One region of the Dactylosporangium sp. NPDC000244 genome, then DNA from elsewhere that is predicted to be linked to it. Evidence: predicted binding sites of a transcription regulator. Region 1 holds the regulator's gene; the other holds the start of a gene.
The links. The regulator HrcA, encoded in region 1, represses chaperone genes, less so after heat shock. The targets are predictions, from matches to a motif close to GGTTNGCACNCTCNNNNNGAGNGTGCNAACC.
Positions count from the first base shown of each region.

Region 1 (8,140 bases):
TACCTGTCCGCCGACCGGGTCGAGCTGCGCTACACACTGCCCCTCGGCGAGATCATCTTCGACTTCTTCGACCAGCTCAAGAGCCGCACCAAGGGCTACGCGAGCCTCGACTACGAGCCCTCCGGCGAGCAGCAGGCCGACCTGGTCAAGGTCGACATCCTGCTGCACGGCGAGCCGGTCGACGCCTTCAGTGCCATCGTGCACAAGGACAAGGCGTACAACTACGGCGTCAGCATCGCCGGCAAGCTGCAGAAGCTCATCCCGCGCCAGCAGTTCGAGGTGCCGATCCAGGCCGCCATCGGCAGCCGGATCATCGCCCGCGAGACGATCCGCGCCATCCGCAAGGACGTGCTCGCCAAGTGCTACGGCGGTGACATCAGCCGCAAGCGCAAGCTGCTGGAGAAGCAGAAGGAAGGCAAGAAGCGGATGAAGATGGTGGGCCGCGTCGAGGTGCCGCAGGAGGCGTTCATCGCCGCCCTGTCGACCTCGGACGCGCCCGCGGCGGACAAGCCGAAGAAGTGACGGTCCCGGGACAGGTGACGGCGCCCGGGAGCCGGCACTGCCCCCGGTGCGGCGCGCCCACGGGTGAGCTGCCCGCCAGGTGCGCCGCGTGCGGCTACGAGACCTACCTCAATCCGCGCCCCACCGGCACCGTCGTCATCCTGCGCGACGAGACGTTCCTGGCCATCCGGCGGGCCCGCGAACCCCGCAAGGGCTACTGGGACCTGCCCGGCGGCTTCTGCGACGGCTTCGAGCACCCCGCCGAGGCGGCCGTGCGCGAGGCCCGCGAGGAGCTGGGCGTGACCGTCGAGCTCGGCGAGTTCGCCGGGATGTTCATCGGGTCGTACGACTTCCAGGGCGAGCGGCTGCCGGTGCTGGACTGCTTCTGGCTCGCCACCATCACCGCGGGCGAGATCGTGCTCGATCCGGGGGAGGGCAGCGAGTACACCTGGCTGTCCCTGGACGATCCGCCCGAGATGGCTTTTCCGTCAATGGACTCGGTATTGCGCAATCCCGTCGTTCGTCGATCTTCCGTACGTTTGGCCCCCTGAGACCGGGGGCAATACAAGTTCAACCGCAAAGCAATGCCCCCTGGTTGAGCTTGGTACAAGGAGGAAGACCAGTGACTGTCACCGGAATCATTACCGCGCTGATCGTCGGTCTCATCATCGGCGCCCTCGGCCGGCTGGTCATCCCCGGCCGTCAGAACATGCCGATCTGGCTGACCATCGTCGTCGGCATCATCGCCGCGTTCCTCGGCACCCTGATCGCGAACGCGATCGGCATCGCCACCGACACCCCGGGTGTCGACTGGGGCGAGCTGCTGGTCCAGGTCGTCGTGGCCGCCATCGGCGTGGCCCTGGTGGCCGGTTTCGCGGGCCGCGGTCGCCGCGCCCTGTAAGTTTCACCATCAGCTGAACGCGAATGGCCCCCGGATTCCGAATCCGGGGGCCATTCGCGTGTATGCCGAGATTTGATTATCGCAGCCAGGGAATAGAACGGTCGAGCAGGCCGCGGGTCTTCAGCTCCTTGCGGAGCGGAATCTCCTCGTCGATGTAACCGTTCCAGTTGATGCCCCAGTAGTTCGCGGTGTGACTCGCCTCACCGAGCAGCTGGCGCTGCACCGGCGTGCGGTTGTTCCACCACTCGCCCTGGAAGTCGATCGGCATGTCGTCGAGGATGCGGATCCACCGGTAGGTGTAGCCCACGAACAGCATCTTGCGGGTGATGTCCGAGTAGTTGGGCGACCGCGAGTGCCAGAGGCGCCGATCGAAGATGAAGCAGTCACCGGGGTTCGCCGTGATCTCGACGGTGCCCTCGGGGTCGGGGTTGTGCACCGTGGTGTCGGCCGGGCGGGGCAGGGAGTTCCACAGGTGGCTGCCCGGGATGACCTTCGTGGCGCCACGGCCGGTCTCCGAGAGGTCGGAGATGACGTAGGCGACCTTCAGCGAGAACATGGGCCGCGGCAGGTTCGGGTCCATGGTCTCCGGGTCGGAGTTCTGGCGATACCCGTCCTGGTGCCAGCCCCACGAGGGCGGCTCCTCCTCGGAGGTGGGCGGCGTGACGTCCAGGTGGTTGTGGTGCGTGTAGATGTTCCACCCGGCCAGGCCCCACATGTAGGGGAAGATGGTCGGCTGGGTCAGCAGGTGCCCGAAGAGCTCGTCGCGGTTGAGGAAGCCCAGCAGATGCAGCGTGCCGTCCTTCTTCATGCTCTTGGAGCCGGCCGCCTTCTCCTCCTCGTAGACCCGGTCCATCGCGGCCTCGAGCGCGGCCCGGTGGTCCTCCGTGAGGACGTTGCGGACCAGCAGGAAGCCGTTGTCCAGGAACTCCTTGCGGTCGGTCTCGCTGATCGGCTCGTAGCCGGTGAGATCGCCGTAGTCGGGTGCAGCGGACGTCATGTCCTCCCCTTACTTTGGTCTTTCGCTCGCGTGGTCTCGAACGACCCGATGGTAACGCGAGGTGTATATGGGGCCGACTCGGGAGTTGGCCACCTGACAATGTCCGAAAGGGCGACAACCCGCTGCTCGCGAGCAACGTCAAGGTCTTCAGTAGACCTCGGCGACGACCCGCTCCCCACCGGGACCGGCGTCGATGCCGCCACGCTCCGTCACGTGCGCCCACGCTCCGCTCGTGGCCGTCCACTGCATGTCGCCGTAGACGACGCGCTTCACCCCGCGCTCCTGGGCGTGGGCGACCAGCCAGTGCGCGTACTGCCAGCCGGTCTTCTTCTCGCCGACCTTCAGGGCCACCCCGACGAGGTTGTTCACGTCCGCGGTCTTGACGCTGCCCCAGTCCAGCTTCAGGTCGGCGCTCAGGGAGCGGGCCGCCTCCGGGCCGCGGCTGGACTCCTCGGTGACCGTGCACGCGACCGCGCCCGGCACCTCGCCGCTGAGGGCGTTGACCATCGTCTCGGACTCGTCGGCCCACTTCTCGTAGGCCTCGGGGTGCGCGCTGCGCTGCACCTGCTGGGCCGCGTCCGTGACCCGCATCTGCTCCCAGCCCTTGACCTTGAGCAGCGCGGTGAAGAACTGCCCGGCCGCGTAGCGCGGGTCGGCGATCTGCTCGGGCTTGCCCCAGCCCTGGCTCGGCCGCTGCTGGAACAGCCCGATCGAGTCCCGGTCGCCGCCGGTCAGGTTCTCCAGCTTCGACTCCTGCCAGGCGGTGGCCAGCGCGACGACCAGGCCGCGGTGCGGGATCTTGCGGGTCAGCCCGACCGCGGTGATGGTGGCCGCGTTGGCCAGCTGCTCGGCGTCGAGCTCGACCTCGGAAGCGTCCCCCGTCGCCCCGACGGCCGCGTTGCCGGCGCTCACCACGCAGGCGCGGCCGGTGGCGACGGTCAGCGGGATGTTCGCGCTGATGCGGTTGATGACGACGTACGCGCACAGCGCCACGGCCACGGCCGCCAGGGCCGCGATCGTCACCAGTCGTCGCGCACGCATGTCCACCTCCCAGTCGTCAGGTCGAACAGCGTACGTGGCAGATACCAGCCGACCCGGTCAGGCGGCGCCGTCGGGTACCCAGTTCGGGTCCCTTTTCTCGCGGAATGCGGCGATTCCTTCGACGCCCTCGGGCGAGCCGAAGTAGGCGACGGACAGCTCGGTCATCGCCCGGATCTCGTCGCGGAAGCTGTCGGATTTCGGCGTCCGTAGCAGCTCCTTGGTGCCGGCGAGGGCCCCGGGGGCGCCCCGGACCAGGTCGCGCACGTAGGCGTCTACCGCGGCGTCGAGCCCGTCGGGGTCCACCGCCGCGGTCACCAGCCCGATGCGCTCGGCCCGGGCCCCGTCGAACGTGGCGCCGGTGAGGAACAGCTCGGCCGCGGCCCGCCGGTCCAGCCGCGGGAGCACTGTGGCCGAGATCACCGCGGGGACCACCCCGATGCGCACCTCGGAGAACGCGAACGTGGCGGTGCTCGCGCACACCGCGATGTCGGCGGCGGCGATCAGCCCCAGGCCGCCGGCCCGGGCCGGCCCCGCGACCCGCGCCACGACCGGCTTGCGGCCCTCCCAGATCGCGGCGAGCACGTCGCCGAGCCTGCTCACCGGCGGTTTGCCCGAGCCGAACGCGGCCGCCGTCTCCTTCAGGTCCGCGCCGGAGCAGAAGACCGGGCCGGTGTGGGTCAGCACGATCGCGCGGACCGACGGGTCGGCGTCGGCCGCGGCCAGCGCCGCGAGCAGTTCCTCGATCAGGGCCGTGGACAGCGCGTTGCGGTTGGGCGGGCTGTCCAGGGTGAGCGTCGCCACGCCCCGTGCGGTTTCCGAGAGCACCAGAGACATGCGGGCACACTAGTGGGATGCCCGGATCACTGCCAGAAGGCGAGCCGATTCCCCGCGACGGTTCGCTGCCCGACGGGGTCGCGGACGCGGCCGGTCGCGAGGGTTTCGGGGTGTACGTCCACGTGCCCTTCTGCGCCACGCGGTGCGGGTACTGCGACTTCAACACCTACACCGCGAGCGAGGGCGTGCTCAGCGCCGGCTACGCCGAGCAGGTGCTCGACGAGCTGGCCCTCGCCGCCAAGGTCGTGCGCCCGCCCCGGGTCGACACCGTCTTCTTCGGCGGCGGCACCCCGACGCTGCTGCCCCCGGCCGAGCTCGGCCGCATCCTGGAGGGCATCGACCGCGCCTGGGGCCTGGCCGCCGACGCCGAGGTGACCACCGAGGCCAACCCCGAGTCCGTCGACCTCGCCGGGCTGCGGCAGCTGCGGGCGGCCGGCTTCAACCGCATCTCCCTCGGCATGCAGTCGGCCGCGCCGCACGTGCTGGCCGTCCTGGACCGCCGGCACACGCCCGGCCGGCCCGCCGCGGCCGCCGCCGAGGCCCGCGCGGCCGGATTCGAGCGGGTCAACCTGGACCTGATCTACGGCACGCCGGGGGAGCGGCCCGAGGACTTCGCGGGGTCCCTCGCGACCGTGGTCGACGCCGGGGTCGACCACGTCAGCGCGTACGCGCTCATCGTCGAGGACGGCACGCGCATGGCCGCCCGGATGCGCCGCGGCGAGCTGCCCTACCCCGACGACGACGTGGCCGCCGACCGCTACCTCGCCGCCGACGAGGCCCTGCACGCCGCGGGCTTTACGTGGTACGAGGTCTCGAACTGGTCGAAGGACTCGCCGTGCCGGCACAACGAGCTGTACTGGCGCGGCGGGGACTGGTGGGGGCTCGGGCCGGGCGCGCACAGCCACGTCGGCGGGGTGCGCTGGTGGAACGTGAAGCACCCGCACACCTATGCCGCGCGGCTCGCGGACTCCGCGTCGCCGGGGCAGGCCCGGGAGGTACTGACGCCGGACGAGCGGCACCTGGAGGACGTGCTGCTGCGCATCCGGCTCGCGGACGGCCTGCCGCTGGAGGTGCTCGACGCCGCCGGGCTCGCGGGCGCGCGCGACTGCCTCGCCGACGGGCAGCTGGACCCGGACGCGTTCGCGGCGGGCCGCGCGGTGCTCACGCTGCGTGGCCGTCTGCTGGCCGATGGCGTGGCCCGGGCGCTGACGTAAGAAGGGGCGGCCCGATGGGCCGCCCCTTCTGGAAAACTGGGTCCTACTTGAGGAAGCGGAACGTCATCGGGTAGCGGTACAGCTCCCCGTTGTTCGCCTTCATGCCACCGAGGATGGCGAAGACGATGATGACGATCCACACCAGGAACGGCAGGAAGAACAGGATCCCGAACGAGCAGATCGAGACGATGACCGCCACGATCATGGCGATGCCCCACGTGATCTGGAAGTTCAGGGCCTCGTTCGCGTGGGCCTTGACGGTCGGCGACTCGTTGCCCTTCGCCAGGAGCGCGACGAGCGGGGCGATGAAGCCGACGACGATTCCGCCGAAGTGGGCGATGAGCGCCCACGTCTTCTCGTCGCTGTTGGCGTAGCCGGCCGGCGCGCCGGGCTGCCCGTAGGCGCCGGGCTGCTGGTAACCGGGCTGCTGGTACCCACCCGGCTGCTGGTAGCCGCCGGGCTGCTGCTGCTGATAGCCGGGCTGCTGGTAACCCGGCTGCTGGTAGCCGGACTGGTCGTACCCGGCGCCCGACGTGGGCGGGGTGCCATAGGCCCCGCCGCCGCTCGACGGCGGCGGAGCGTACCCACCACCCGACACGGGCGGCTGGGGCGGGTACCCGGAGTTGGGGTCCGACGGCATGCCGTATTCCCCGGGGCGAGGTGGTTCACTCATGGGGGCCACGGTAGGTGCACCGATCAAGTGGCGCCAGCGACACGACATGACTTCTTTTGGACAAGTTTTACCCAGTACAACGGCCGCAGCGTCTATCGTGCGCCAAACGATCATCGCGTGCCCCCGCGCGACTGACGTAGACTGGCACTCACGAGTTGGGAGTGCCAGTCCTCGAGGAGGTGCCATGGGCCTTGACGAGCGGAAGCTCGAAGTGCTTCGTGCCATCGTCGAGGACTACGTCGCCACCCAGGAACCGGTCGGGAGCAAGTCGCTCGTCGAACGGCACAACCTGCGGGTCTCCCCGGCGACCGTCCGCAACGACATGGCGGTGCTGGAGGAGGAGGGATATATCCGACAGCCGCACACCAGTGCGGGCCGGGTGCCCACCGACGCCGGCTATCGCCTCTTCGTCGACAAGCTCTCCCGGGTCAAGCCGCTGAGCCAGGCCGAGCGCCGGGCCATCGAGCGGTTCCTGATCGGGGCGGTCGACCTCGACGACGTGGTCCACCGCACCGTGCGGCTGCTCGCGCAGCTCACCCGGCAGGTGGCCGTGGTGCAGTATCCCAGCCTGTCGCGAGCGAGCGTGCGGCACTTCGAGCTGGTGCCGATCTCCACGACGCGGCTCATGGTGGTGATGATCGCCGAGACCGGCCGCGTCGAGCAGCGCCTGGTCGACCTCCCGGGGCCGATCCTGGCCGACGACGTCACCGAGCTGCGCCGCATGATCAACGAGAAGCTGGTCGGCAAGCGGCTGGCGGACACGCCTCCGCTCGTGGTGGCCCTCGTCGAGGAGACCGCGCCGAGCCTGCGGCCGCCGATGACGACGCTGTCCACCGTCCTGCTGGAGACGCTGGTCGAGCGGTCCGAGGAGCGCATCGCGCTCGCCGGCACCGCCAACCTGGCCCGCGGCGGCCTGCTGGACTTCCAGGGCTCGCTGCGCCCGATCCTCGAGGCGCTCGAGGAGGAGGTCATCCTGCTCAAGCTCTTCGGCGAGGTCGAGCCCAGCATGACCCGGGTGCGCATCGGCGACGAGAACGAGATCGAGGACCTGCGGACCGCGTCGATCGTGGCCACCGGCTACGGACCGGGCACCATGGTGGTCGGGGGGATGGGCGTGCTCGGGCCGACCCGCATGGACTACCCCGCAAACATCGCGACCGTGCGGGCCGTGGCACGCTACGTCGGCGACCTGCTGGCACAGAGTTGACATCTATCTCAGGGGCATAGGACTCAGTGGCGAAGGACTATTACGGGATTCTCGGTGTCAAGCGGGACTCCACAGCCGATGAGATCAAGCGGGCCTACCGGCGGTTGGCCCGCGAGTTCCACCCGGACGTCAATCCCGACCCGGCGGCGCAGGAGAAGTTCAAGGAGATCAACGCGGCCTACGAGGTCCTGTCCGACCCGCGCAAGCGGGAGATGGTCGATCTCGGCGGCGACCCGCTCGCGCCCAGCGGTGGCGGGGGCGGCCCGGCCGGCGGGGCGTTCGTGGGCTTCCAGGACATCATGGACGCTTTCTTCGGCACCCAGTCCGCCCGCGGGCCCCGCCCGCGCGTGCGTCCGGGCGCCGACGCGATCCTGCGGCTCGACCTCGACCTGCACGAGACCGCGTTCGGCGTCGAGGCGCCGATCCAGGTCGACACCGCGATCGTCTGCGGCACCTGCCAGGGCGCCGGCACCGCGGCGGGCACCCACCCGCAGACCTGCGAGATCTGCCAGGGCCGCGGCGAGGTCCAGTCGGTCCAGCGCACGTTCCTCGGCCAGGTCGTCTCGGCCCGCCCCTGCTCGGCCTGCCAGGGCTTCGGCACCGTGATCCCGCACCCGTGCGCGACCTGCGGCGGCGACGGCCGGGTCCGCACCCGCCGCTCGCTCACCGTCAAGATCCCGTCGGGCGTCGAGGACGGCATGCGCATCCGGCTCGCCCAGCAGGGTGAGGTCGGCCCCGGCGGCGGCCCGCCCGGCGACCTCTACGTCGAGAT
Region 1 is NZ_JBEPEH010000035.1:81,727-89,866, reverse strand. Features, by position in the region: gene lepA (translation elongation factor 4) at 1-522, shown strand, start outside; gene ABT369_RS40910 (NUDIX domain-containing protein) at 537-1,052, shown strand; gene ABT369_RS40905 (GlsB/YeaQ/YmgE family stress response membrane protein) at 1,124-1,402, shown strand; gene ABT369_RS40900 (phytanoyl-CoA dioxygenase family protein) at 1,479-2,399, opposite strand; gene ABT369_RS40895 (VldE C-terminal domain-containing protein) at 2,547-3,440, opposite strand; gene ABT369_RS40890 (enoyl-CoA hydratase-related protein) at 3,498-4,274, opposite strand; gene hemW (radical SAM family heme chaperone HemW) at 4,292-5,488, shown strand; gene ABT369_RS40880 (DUF4870 domain-containing protein) at 5,532-6,161, opposite strand; gene hrcA (heat-inducible transcriptional repressor HrcA) at 6,346-7,368, shown strand; gene dnaJ (molecular chaperone DnaJ) at 7,395-8,140, shown strand, end outside.

Region 2 (8,140 bases), on a different contig from region 1:
CCGAGGCGTCGATGACGATCGGCAGCCGCGAGCGCTGCCCGACCGGGGAGATCCCGCCGGTGACGTAGCCGGTCGCGCGCTCGGCCGCGGCGGGCTCGGCCATCGCGGCGCGCTTGCCACCGACCGCGGCCGCGAGCGCCTTGAGGTCCAGCGAGGCCGACACCGGCACCACGCCGACGGTCAACTGCCCGTCGACGGTCGTCACCAGCGTCTTGAACAGCCGCGCCGGGTCGACGCCGAGGGCCGCGGCGGCCGCCTCGCCGTAGGAGGAGGCGCGCGGGTCGACCTCGTAGGTGTGCGGGGTGAACGCGATCTTCGAGCGCGTCAGCAGTGCGGTCGCCGGGGTGCCCTTGCTCGCCACTGGCCCACAATAGCGACATGCAGATCGGCTCGGTCCAGTTGTACCTCGGCCACGGCCACCTGTTCCTGGGCGCGACGAGCGGCGTCGACCTGTCGGTGTTCGACGGCGACGGCGCGGTGACCGCGACCGAGCACCATGTCCGCATCGCCGCGCGCCCGCAGGTCGGTCTGGTGCGGGTGCGGCTGTGGCAGGGAGCCGGTCCCCGGGTCGGCAAGCTGGTCTTCGACGGGCCGCTGAAGCTGCCGGACGCCAAGTTCTGCGTGGAGGAGGGCGGGGGGCTCTCGCGGTACGTCACCAAGGTCACCAGCCACAGCCCGCGCGTGCTCATCGCGGTCGACGACCCCGGCCACGCCTCGCGGGTCGAGGTCGTGCTGGACCCCGAGTTCGTGCCCCGCAGCGCGCAGGTGTGGACCGCGGGGGAGCCGCCGTTCCCGAAGCTGACCGTGTCCCCGACCGCGCCCCGGCACCGGGCCGACGCGTTCGCCGACGCCCTGGCCGGGCACGACTTCGCGCGGCGGCGCCTGGCCGCGGCCCTGCTGGTGGTGGCCGAGGAGCGCCGGCAGCGCAACTCCGAGCAGAGCGTGGCCTTCTACGTCAACGACATCGTGGAGTGGCTGCGCTGGCTCAACGACCGCCTCACCTACGAGATGTGCCGCGACACCGGGCGGCACCTGCTCGGCCAGCTCGGCCTGCGCTCGCCCGAGGCGCTGGCCGACGACACGCTCAGCGACCTGCAGCGGCGCCTGGGGCATCCGCTGGTCTGAGGAGTATGGCCGCAGGCTGGTGGTTGATGCGGGTGAGCGCCAGGACGGCGCTTTCGGTCCCCTGGAGTCTGAGCTGCCGGCGCAGGTCCTCCACGTCGTGAGCCGAGCCGCGCTTGAGGATCTGCAGGGCGCCGATGTTCCTGTCTCGCAGCGCCGCGCGCAGCTTCTTGAGCGCGATCGGCAGGGCTTCGGTTATTTCATAGCATTTGGCGAATACTGTGGCGATGGGTGATTTAGTGGTTATGTAGGCTATGGACGCGTCCAGCAGCGTGCCGTCCAGCGTCTCGGCCAGCTCGGCGATCAGGTGCGAGCGCACCACGGCGCCGTCGGGGTCATAGAGGTACGAGCCGATGGGTCCGACCGGGGCTTTCCGGTCCCCGGTGCCCGTGATGTGCGCAACTTGCCCGTCTCGGATGAGTGTCGCCCGCCGCGGGACCTCGGCCAGGGGCCCGCACCAGGCGGCCGCCTCGACCACGTCCCCGTCGACCGACACCCACTCGCCCTCCGCGCCCTCCGGCAGCAGCGCGTGATCGATCCCCGGCGCGAGCTTGAGCACCGTGTGCGGGACCCGGCCCGGGAGCGCGGTGACGAAGTCCCACGGCGGCGAATATGCCCGCGGGTCGAACACCCGCCGCCCGCCCGACGTGCGCCGGGCCGGGTCGCAGAACACCGCGTCGACCGCGACCAGCGGGGTCTCGGTCGCGTCGCGCGCCTCGACGAGCACCTGGTCGGCGAGCCCGAGGGCCTGGACGTTGGCCCGGGCGACGGCGGCCGTGGCGGGGTCGGCGTCCACGGCCAGCACGCGCATCCCGGCCCGGGCGAACGCGATGGTGTCCGCGCCGATCCCGCAGCCCAGGTCGGCCACCCGGGTCGCGCCGGCCGCGGCCAGCCGTTCGGCCCTTCTCCGCGCGACCGCGGCGCGGGTCGCCTGCTCCAGCCCGGCCCGGGTGAAGAACATGACGGCGGCATCGGTACCGAACTTCGCCGCCGCCTTCCGCCGCAGCGCGACCTGGGTCAGCGCCGCCGCGGCGAGCTCGGGCGGCAGACCTTGCGCGCGCAGGGCCGAGGCCGCGGCCAGCGGATCGCCGTCGGGCAGCTCGGACGCGGCCGCCAGCGCGTCCCGCCCGGCCGCCGTGAACAGGGGCTGCACATCCTCGGGGCGCACGTGATCCTTCAAGTCCGGGGTGATTTCGTGGCGTGTCTGGCACTCTAGTTGACGGAGTGCTAGCCACCGGCATAACCTCCGAGTTAGCACTCTCCTGCCGAGGGTGCCAGACATACCCGGCCGGGGCCGGCACCCGCGACGACGGCTTCACCGGGCACTCGATTAGCAAGCTCGATACCCCAGGAGGGTATGCCCGTGACTACCGCGACGCAGGTTGCGATCAAGCCGCTCGAGGACCGCATCCTGGTCCAGGCCAACGAGGCTGAGACGACCACCGCCTCGGGCATCGTCATTCCGGACACCGCGAAGGAGAAGCCCCAGGAGGGCACCGTCATCGCGGTGGGCCCGGGTCGCATCGACGACAAGGGCAACCGGGTGCCGATCGACGTCAAGGTCGGCGACACCGTCATCTACTCGAAGTACGGCGGCACCGAGGTCAAGTACGCCGGCTCGGAGTACCTCGTGCTCTCGGCCCGCGACGTCCTCGCCGTCATCGAGAAGTGACCGTTTTTCACTAGAAGCAGTGGCCACCGCCCCGGACCCGTGCGAACAGGCGCGAGGCAGCCGGGGCGGTGTCGCTTTGAAGGGAATCCACACGCATGGCGAAGATCCTGAGCTTCTCCGACGAGGCGCGCCACCTTCTGGAGCACGGCGTCAACCACCTGGCCGACACGGTCAAGGTCACGCTCGGCCCCCGCGGGCGCAACGTCGTCCTGGACAAGAAGTTCGGCGCCCCGACCATCACCAACGACGGCGTGACGATCGCCAAGGAGATCGAGCTCGCCAACCCCTACGAGAACCTCGGCGCGCAGCTGGTCAAAGAGGTCGCCACCAAGACCAACGACGTCGCGGGTGACGGCACCACCACCGCGACCGTCCTGGCCCAGGCGCTCGTCCGCGAGGGTCTGCGCAACGTGGCCGCCGGCGCCAACCCGGCCGGCGTGAAGCGCGGCATCGACCAGGCCGCGGCCGCGATCGTCAAGGCCCTCAAGGACAAGGCCACCGCGGTCGACAGCCACACCGAGATCGCGCAGGTCGCCACCATCTCCGCCCAGGACGCCACCATCGGCGACCTGATCGCCTCGGCCATGGAGCGCGTCGGCCGCGACGGCGTCATCACGGTGGAGGAGGGCTCGATGCTGACCACCGAGCTCGACGTCACCGAGGGCATGCAGTTCGACAAGGGCTTCGTCTCCCCGCACTTCGTCACCGACGGCGAGGCGCAGGAGGCGGTCCTCGAGGACGCCTACGTCCTCATCACCACGCAGAAGATCTCCGCCATCGAGGAGCTCCTGCCGCTGCTGGAGAAGATCGTCCAGAACAGCAAGCCGCTGCTGATCATCGCCGAGGACGTCGAGGGCCAGGCCCTGTCGACCCTCGTGGTGAACGCCATCCGCAAGACCTTCAAGGTCGTCGCGGTCAAGGCCCCCGGCTTCGGCGAGCGCCGCAAGGCCATGCTGCAGGACATCTCGATCCTGACCGGCGCCGAGCTCGTCGCGCCCGAGCTGGGCTACAAGCTCGAGAACACCGGTCTCGAGCAGCTCGGCACGGCCCGCCGCGTCGTGGTCACCAAGGACCTGACCACGATCGTGGACGGCGGCGGCGAGCAGTCCGAGGTCAGCGGGCGCGTCGACCAGCTCCGCAAGGAGGTCGAGGCCTCCGACAGTGACTGGGACAAGGAGAAGCTGAACGAGCGCATCGCCAAGCTCTCCGGCGGCGTCGCGGTCGTCAAGGCCGGCGCCGCGACCGAGATCGAGATGAAGGAGCGCAAGCACCGCATCGAGGACGCCATCTCGGCGACCAAGGCCGCGGTGCAGGAGGGCATCGTCCCGGGCGGCGGCGCGGCCCTCGCCCAGGTCGCCTCGGTCCTCGACGGCGACCTCGGCCTGACCGGCGACGAGAAGGTCGGCGTGGCGATCGTTCGCAAGGCCCTCGTGGAGCCGCTGCGGTGGATCGCCCAGAACGCGGGCTTCGACGGCTACGTCGTGGTCGGCAAGGTCCAGGCGCTCGACTTCGGCCACGGCCTCGACGCGGCCACGGGCGAGTACGTCGACCTGGTCAAGTCCGGCATCGTCGACCCGGTGAAGGTGACCCACAGCGCGGTGGCCAACGCCGCGTCGATCGCGGGTCTGCTGCTCACCACCGAGAGCCTGATCGTGGAGAAGCCGGAGGCGGCTGAGCCGGCCGCCGGTGGTCACGGCCACGGGCACGGTCACGGGCACTCGCACGGGCCGGGCTTCTGACCGGTTCCGCACTGCACGTTCGACGAGCCCTGGGTTTCGGCCCGGGGCTCGTTGGCGTTTTCGCTTGGTGTTAGCGCGATAAGTCGGGCGCTTCGCGCCGCGACTTATCGGATTTTTCGCCTGTGGGGCGATAAATCTGGTTTAGGGCTTTTGGGGGCGCCTGGCCGTTTCGCTGCCGGGCGTCGGTCATGCGCGCTGGTGGCGTGTGTGGCGCCGGCGGTGGGTGCGGTGCGCGGCGACTGAGATGGCGATGGCGTTCCTATTGAGGTGGTCGTGGCGTCGTTTCGTGCGGCGGGCGGCGTGCGTGGTGCTTGCGGTCCTCGCCGGCCTGTTGAGCAGGTCGAAGCCGGACGCGTCGAGCGGTCCAAGTGAGCGCCATGGTGCTGCGGGCTTGCGAAACGGTGCCGTGGCGAGTGGCCAGCGGCGAGCGGGCCACGCGGATCGAGCCGTCCGAGCGGGTGAGCTGTCCGTGGGGGGCGAGCGGCACGTGGGGGCGAGCGTGCGCTTGGGGCGAGCGGTGCGTGGGGGCGAGCGGTGCGTGCATGGCGCCACGGTTGCCGCGGGGCGTGCGAACGGTGCGGCACCGTGAACCCACAGCGCCGCAGGGCGTGTAACGGTGGCGCGGCTGGCGGCGACGAGCGCGGTCACGTTGGGTGCCGGGCGGAGTGTGCGAACGTCACAGCCGGCTCAGGAAAAGGTTAGGGACCCATTACGCCGCTTGGTGCGGTAGGGATGATCGCCGCATGCTGTAACCGTGCACACTCGAAAGTTCGGTGCGCTCGCCGGCCTCGCCGCCGCGGGCACCGCTCTCGGCGTGGCCGAAGTGGTCGCGATCTTCACCGGCGCGTCCACATCGCCGCTGGTCAGCGTCGGCGGCGTGGTCATCGACAGCGTTCCGGCCAAGGTCAAGGATCTCGCCGTCGAGGTGTTCTACACCTACGACAAGCTTGCGCTCAGCATCGGTACGCTCGTCATCCTCGCGGCCTTCGCGGCGGGCATCGGGATGCTTGCGATCAGGCGGCGCGTGTGGGGGTACGCCGGAATCGCCCTTTTCGGCGTCATCGGGATCGCCGCCGCGCTCAGTCGCCACAACGCGCCCTGGTATGCGTTCGTCCCCACGCTGCTGGGCGCGGCCGCCGGCGCCGGGGTCCTGCACTGGCTGCTCACCCACGAGGCCGGCGACAACGCCACGGCCGAGGAGCGCCGGTGGTTCCTGCGCGCGAGCGGGTACACCCTCCTAGGCGCCGCCATCGTGGGCTTCGCCGGGCGCTGGTGGTCCACCCGGCGCAACGTCGAGGCGGACCGGGCGTCGATCGAGCTGCCCAGCGTCCCGCCGAACACCGTGGCGCCGCTGCCGCCCCAGGCCGACGCGGCCCTGCCCGATCTAGCCCCTTTTGTCACACCGAACAAGGATTTCTACCAGATCGACACCGCGCTGGTCGTGCCGCAGCTCACCACGGAGGACTGGAAGCTGCGCATCCACGGCCGGGTCGAGAAGGAGCTCACGATCAGCTGGAACGAGCTGCTCAAACGGCCGATGATCGAGCGGTACGTCACCCTGGCCTGCGTCTCCAACGAGGTCGGCGGCGGCCTCATCGGCAACGCGAAGTGGCAGGGCGTGCGCATCGCCGACCTGCTGGCCGAGGCGCGGCCCAAGTCCGGCGCCGACCAGGTCGTGAGCCGCTCGATCGACGGGTTCACCGCGGGCACCCCGACGGCGGTGCTCCAGGACGGCCGCGACGCCATGCTCGCCATCGCCATGAACGGCGAGCCGCTGCCCGTCGATCACGGGTTCCCGGTTCGGATGGTGGTGCCGGGCCTGTACGGATATGTCTCCGCCACGAAATGGCTGGTCGAGCTCGAGCTGACCTCGTTCGCCGATTTCGACGCCTATTGGATCAAGCGTGGATGGGCCGCCAAGGGGCCGATCAAGACCGAGTCAAGAATCGACACGCCACGGGACGGGAGCAATCCCAGGGCGGGCGAGATCATGATTGCGGGCGTGGCCTGGGCGCAGCACCGCGGCATTTCCAAGGTCGAAATCCAGGTGGACGGCGGGGCCTGGCAGGTCGCGAGCCTGCTGCCCGTACCGTCGATCGACACCTGGCGGCAGTGGACCCTCAAGTGGCAGGCCACGCCGGGGCGGCACCGCATCACCGTGCGCGCCACCGACAACGGCGGCGACACGCAGACAGACGCCGTGGCGCCGCCGGATCCCGACGGCGCCACGGGGTGGCACTCGATCAATATTGAGGTGAAGTAGCGCCTAGCGCGCCGCGGTGCGCGACCGCGAGTTGCCGGCCGACACCTGCGGGCGCCGCTGCGACGGCACGCCGGGGGCGGGGTGCGTCGGGCCCGGGCGGGCCGGCACGGCGCGCAGCGGCTGCTGGGCGCCCTGGTTCGGCGACGGCGTGGGCGCGGTCGGGCGCAGGCCCAGCTTCGACTCCAGGCGCCCGACATCGACCCGGGAGCGGCGCCGGTCCGCGGCGTCCTCCCAGCCCAGCGCCAGCAGCCGCAGCCGCTCGCCCTCGGTGAAGCCGCCCCACACGCCGTAGGGCTCCCGCGTGGTGAGCGCCTGCGCGGCGCACTCCGCGCGGACCGGGCACGCCCGGCACACGTTCTTGGCGGCGGACTCCCGGCGACCACGCGAAGCGCCGCGCTCGCCGTCGGGGTGGAAGAACTGGGCACTGTCCCGTCCGCGGCACAGCCCGAGTCGCTGCCAGTCCCAAATGTCCGCGATCGGACCGGGCAGGCGAGTCACATTCGTCATTCGCTCCTCCTTCCAGGCGTGCGGCCTGGAATTCGCGTGCTGCCCATTTCCGGTACAACGCGCGAGACCGCCACAGGTAACGGCATGTCGTCGGTCAATTTCTCGTAGGCCAATCGCGGTAAAACCACGTCTAGATCTCGCCTTTTCGTGTTTCTCTCTTTGAGAGAGAGGAGCACGACGGTGCGTACGATTTTGGTGTGTGTGCGAACACAGGTCGCGGCACAGACGGTTGCCGCGGCCGCGGCCAGACTGGGAGTGGCACACGCGGTGCGGACCGCCGTCACGATGGTCGAGGCCCTGGCGCGTCTTTCCGAGCAGCCGGCCGACCTGGTGCTGGCGGACCCGACGCTGGCCCGTCCCGACAGCGCGGAGTTCTCCCGCCGCGTGCTGGCCGTGGCGCCGGGCGCGACGGTGGTCTTCTTCGGCACGGAGGAGCCCCGGGCCGCCGCCGCGGCGATCGCGGCCGGCGCGCGGGCGGTCATCCGGGTCGACACGGCTGACCCGGTCACGACGCTCGCGAAGGCGGTGCTGCTGGTGCTGAGCCAGGTGGGCCGCAGCAACGGCGAGCCGGTGCTCCAGGCGCGCATGGGCGCGCCGAGCCAGGCGGCCGGGGGAGTGCTGCAGGCCGGGCGCGGACTGCCCGGGACGGCGCGGACCGCGGTCGGGATGCCCGGGGCCCGGGTGACCGGGGCCGGCGTGCCGCAGCAGCGCGGCGACGTGCCCGGCGAGCCTCCGCGCCGGCGGGTGGAGCTGACCGAGCGGGAGCTGCAGGTGCTGCGCGGGATGGCGGACGGGAAGAGCAACGCCGAGATCGGGCGGGAGCTGTTCGTCTCCGAG
Region 2 is NZ_JBEPEH010000008.1:44,593-52,732, forward strand. Features, by position in the region: gene ybaK (Cys-tRNA(Pro) deacylase) at 1-361, opposite strand, end outside; gene ABT369_RS12870 (hypothetical protein) at 379-1,125, shown strand; gene ABT369_RS12875 (class I SAM-dependent methyltransferase) at 1,085-2,290, opposite strand; gene groES (co-chaperone GroES) at 2,486-2,794, shown strand; gene groL (chaperonin GroEL) at 2,890-4,533, shown strand; gene ABT369_RS12890 (molybdopterin-dependent oxidoreductase) at 5,288-6,796, shown strand; partial or broken gene ABT369_RS12895 (WhiB family transcriptional regulator) at 6,929-7,303, opposite strand; gene ABT369_RS12900 (helix-turn-helix transcriptional regulator) at 7,484-8,140, shown strand, end outside.
Region 2: the regulator HrcA is predicted to act here: its motif matches at 2,372-2,402, upstream of groES (co-chaperone GroES).